2 regions of the Bradyrhizobium sp. Rc2d genome follow, and region 2 is predicted to be linked to the other one. Evidence: riboswitches for the same ligand, from Rfam matches in the RefSeq annotation. Region 2 holds a riboswitch; the other holds the start of a gene.
What was found. Region 2 has a riboswitch for S-adenosylmethionine ahead of BLV07_RS11890 (O-succinylhomoserine sulfhydrylase). Riboswitches for the same ligand answer to the same signal wherever they lie in the genome.

Region 1: another riboswitch for S-adenosylmethionine. It lies ahead of metX (homoserine O-acetyltransferase MetX); the one in region 2 lies ahead of BLV07_RS11890 (O-succinylhomoserine sulfhydrylase).

The regions. Positions count from the first base shown of each region.
Region 1 covers NZ_FNCU01000022.1:79,911-82,306, reverse strand. Annotated here, with positions in the region: gene hisC (histidinol-phosphate transaminase) at 1-254, opposite strand, end outside; gene BLV07_RS25520 (chorismate mutase) at 288-1,136, opposite strand; SAM riboswitch at 1,319-1,398, shown strand; gene metX (homoserine O-acetyltransferase MetX) at 1,490-2,396, shown strand, end outside.
Region 2 covers NZ_FNCU01000007.1:80,702-83,097, forward strand. Annotated here, with positions in the region: gene BLV07_RS11890 (O-succinylhomoserine sulfhydrylase) at 1-1,153, opposite strand, end outside; SAM riboswitch at 1,227-1,306, opposite strand; gene BLV07_RS11895 (2'-deoxycytidine 5'-triphosphate deaminase) at 1,387-2,396, shown strand, end outside.

The DNA.
Region 1 (2,396 bases), on a different contig from region 2:
CAGATGATGCGGTTGGGGTCGAGCCCGAAGCTGCGGCCGATCGCCTCGCGCAGCACGCGCGAGGTGCCTTCCGGATAGTCTTCCAGGTGATCCGCCACGTGCTTGAACGCCTCGATTGCCTTCGGCGAGGGTCCGAACGGCGTCTCGTTGGCCGAGAGCTTGAACACCTTGCGGCCCGGCTCCGGCACCGGGCTCTTGCCGGGCGTGTAGGGCGCAATATCGAGAATGCCGGGATTCGGCACGGGGCGGGACATCTTAAACTCCGGATTGGCGGGACGGCTCGCGACTTACGATTTCGGCCCGGTCGGGGGCACCGTATAGCGCGTTGCGTGGCTGCCGACGAGGGCCGTGGAGCGCACCGAGGCCCCCGCCTCGATCAGGGCAGCCTTGATTTTGTCGATGCTGGTCGCGCTCGTGACCGAGACCAGCAATGCCGCGCCGTCGAAGGCGGCATCGGGCACTGCCACGATCTCGGCAAGCGGCGACAGCGCGCGCGCGACCTCGGCGTTCCACCCGGAGACGCGCACGCTGAAGGTCTCGACCTCCGTCACCAGGGCGCTGTCGGCGACGCGCGAGATCGCGAACACCGGCAGTGCGGCCGGATGGTCGGCGCGCTCGACGAACGGCATCCGCGCGATGATCTTGGGCGCGCCGTCGGCTTCCAGCTCCAGCCACCACGGCGTGCGGCTCGAGGTGGCCGAGACCAGCGCCAGGTCGCCCTTGGATTTCGCCGCCGCCTCCACCGCGGCCTGCGCGCTGAAATGGGCGACGTAAGGCACGGTGAAGCCGAAATGAAAGCGCGCGGAATCGCGCATCGCCGGCTCGCTCACCGAGATGTCGGCATGCACGGAGAACGGCGCCTGCACATAGGTGAAGGTCGAGATGATCACGCGCCAGATGCTCTCGACCGTATCGAGCGGCAGGATGCCGCGATGGCGCTGCACGAGGTCACGCATCATGGCGGCCTCACGCGCCGGGCGGAACGCCGAGCCGACTTCCTGGGTCTGCTTCACCTGGATCAGACGGTCGATGATGTCGCCGCGCTGCATCAGGAGGCGATGCATGCCCTCGTCGATCGCGTCGATCTCCTTGCGCAATTCCTGAAGCGATGGTGGCGCGGGCGGACGTTGGGACATGACTGACAAAGAGCTGTTGAGAGGTGCCGATCCGCAAAAGCGGTCAGCTGCGGTCTATCCTGATTAGGCAGGATAGGCAGCGAAAGCAAAGAGAAATGACGGCCTTTTCGATCGACCGCTCGGAGGCAAATCCGGTTGACCTGGGCCGCGACTTGACGAAAACCGCCCCAGACGGTAGTTTTTGCCCGTTCCGTGGTCATTTGAGCCGGCCGGCTTGCAGCCACGTTAAAAAACTCGCTAAACAGGCCGGGGACGCTTCCGATCCCGGCCGAACCTATCGTTCAGGCCGGGTTTTTCATGGCCTGATGTCACTGCGGTCTGAAGTCCGATCGCAAACGAGGTCGATGGTCAAAATGGGTAGCGTCAAGTCGATACCGAGTCCTGCGATCAGCACCGATGATCGGTCACATGAGGTCGATCATCCGAGTTCGCAGGTTATGCGTTTCGGCGCCGATCAGCCGCTGCGGCTCGATTGCGGCATCGATCTGTCGCCGTTCCAGATCGCCTACCAGACCTATGGCGAATTGAACGCCGATCGCTCCAACGCCGTTCTGATCTGTCATGCGCTGACCGGCGACCAGCATGTCGCCAATGTGCATCCCGTCACCGGCAAGCCCGGCTGGTGGGAGACGCTGGTCGGCCCCGGCCGACCCATTGATCCCAAGCACTACTTCATCATCTGCTCCAACGTGATCGGCGGCTGCATGGGCTCGACCGGTCCGGCTTCGATCAATCCCGCCACGAGCAAGGTTTGGGGCCTCGATTTCCCCGTCATCACCATCCCCGACATGGTGCGCGCGCAGGCGATGCTGATCGACCGGCTCGGCATCGACACGCTGTTTGCGGTCGTGGGCGGGTCGATGGGTGGCATGCAGGTGCTGCAATGGACCGCGGCCTATCCTGCTCGCGTGTACTCCGCACTGGCGATTGCTTGCTCGACGCGGCACTCGGCGCAGAACATCGCGTTCCACGAACTCGGCCGCCAGGCAGTGATGGCCGATCCCGACTGGCACAATGGCGGCTATGCCGACCGCGGCATCCATCCGCATCGCGGGCTTGCGGTGGCACGCATGGCGGCGCACATCACCTATCTTTCCGACGCCGCGCTGCACCGAAAATTCGGCCGCCGCATGCAGGACCGTGAGCTGCCGACCTTCTCGTTCGACGCCGACTTCCAGGTCGAGTCCTATCTGCGCTACCAGGGCTCGTCCTTCGTCGAGCGCTTCGACGCCAATTCCTATCTCTATCTGACGCGCGCGA
Region 2 (2,396 bases):
TCAGATCGTCCGCATGCTCGAGCCCGGCGGAGAAGCGGATGAAGCCCTCGCTGATGCCGAGCGCGGCGCGGTCTTCCGGCTTCAGACGCTGATGCGTCGTGGTCGCCGGATGCGTGACGAGGCTCTTGGCGTCGCCGAGATTGTTGGAGATCTTCGCCAGCTTCAATTCATTGAGCACGCGGAACGCGGCCTGCTTGCCGCCCTTGACCTCGAAGCCGACCAGCGTCGAGCCGCCGCGCATCTGCTTCTTCACCAGCGCCGCCTGCGGGTGATCGGCGCGGCCGGGATAGACCAACCGCGAAATCTTCGGATGGCTCGCCAGCACCTCGGCAATGCGCGCGGCGGTGTCGGTCTGCGCGCGCACGCGAACGCCCAGCGTCTCAAGGCCCTTGAGCAGGACCCAGGCGTTGAACGGCGAGATCGACGGGCCGGTCTGGCGCATGAAATTGTGGATGTGCTCGGCGATGAAGGCTTCCGAGGACAGGATGATGCCGCCCAGACAGCGGCCCTGGCCGTCGATATGCTTGGTCGCCGAATAGACCACGACGTCGGCCCCGAGCGCGAGCGGGCTCTGCCAGATCGGCGTTGCGAACACGTTGTCGACGACGAGCCGCGCGCCACCCTTGTGCGCGATCTCGGCGATGCCGGGGATGTCGAGCACATCTAACGTCGGATTGGTCGGGCTCTCCAGGAAGAACGTCTTGGTGTTGGGCTTGAGCGCCCGCTGCCACTGGTCGAGATCGAGCCCGTCGACCAGCGTGGTCTCGATGCCGTAGCGCGGCAGCAGATCCTGCACCACATAGAGGCATGAGCCGAACAGCGCCCGCGAAGCGACCACATGGTCGCCCGCCTTCAGCGGCGCCAGGATCGCGGTCGTCACCGCCGCCATGCCGGTGGCCGCCGAGCGGGCCGCCTCGGCGCCTTCGAGCTCGATCATGCGGCGCTCGAACATCGCGATGGTCGGGTTGGAGTAGCGCGAATAGATGAAGCCGGGATCCTCGCCCTTGAACCGCGCCTCGCACTCCTCGGCGCTGTTGTAGACGTACCCTTGCGTCAGGAACAGCGCCTCCGAGGTCTCGCCATATTGCGAGCGCAGGGTCCCGGAATGGACCAAGCGGGTTTCGGGACGGTAGGTGGCAGGCGACTTCGACATAGGACCCTCCGACATGACCGTCGAGCGAGAACGGTCACAAAAAAACCGGCCTGGATATCTCCACGGGCCGGGATCACAGAGGTCCCCGGCCTGTTTAGCGACTTATTTAACGTGGCTGCAAGCCGGCCGGCTCAAATCACCACGGGATAAGTGATGCTCATATTCCGCAACGCCCTTTCCGTCAAGGCGTCCATCGGATAGCCGTAAAAGGCTAGTATTTCCCGTATATCGGGATGCGTTTGCCCCTTGCTGAGGATCCCCGGTTGACGTTCACGGTCGCTGCCGACGCCAATGGTATCCTGCCCGACCGCATGATCGCGGCGATGGCGGAGGCGGGGCTCATCCTGCCCGCGTACGACTTCGTCGAGAGCCAGATCCAGCCGGCGAGCCTCGATTTGCGCCTCGGCGACATCGCCTATCGCGTCCGCGCCAGCTTCCTGCCCGGTCCCGGCGCCACCGTCGCCGAACGCATCGACGAATTGAAGCTGCACGAGTTCAGCCTGGCCGACGGCGCGGTGCTGGAGACCAACTGCGTCTACATTGTGCCGCTGCTGGAAAGCCTCGCGCTGCCGCCGGAGATCGTCGCGGCCGCGAACCCCAAGAGCTCGACCGGCCGGCTCGACGTCTTCACCCGCGTGATCGCCGACGGTACCCGCCGCTTCGACATGATCGGCGCCGGCTATCACGGCCCGCTCTATGCCGAGATCAGCCCGAAGACGTTTCCGGTGCTGGTGCGCGAGGGCTCGCGCCTGTCGCAGGTGCGCTTCCGCACTGGCGACGCCATCCTCAATGCCGACGAGCTCGATGCGCTGCATGCCGCCGAACGCCTGGTCGACATCGACGATGCCGATCTCTCCGGTGGCGTCGCCGTCTCCGTCGACCTGTCGGGTGAGAAAGCGAATGGCTTCGTCGGTTATCGCGCCAAGCGCCACACCGGCGTCGTCGACGTCGACCGCCGCTCCGGCTATGCGGTGGAGGATTTCTGGGAGCCGATCTCGGCCCGCCCCGACGGCAGCCTGATCCTCGATCCCGGCGAGTTCTACATCCTCGCCTCCAAGGAAGCTGTGCAGGTCCCGCCCGACTACGCCGCCGAGATGGTGCCGTTCGATCCCTTGGTCGGTGAATTCCGCGTGCACTATGCCGGATTTTTCGATCCCGGCTTCGGCTATGCCGGTGCCGGCGGCCAAGGCGCGCGCGCCGTGCTGGAGGTGCGCTCGCGCGAAGTGCCGTTCATCCTCGAGCA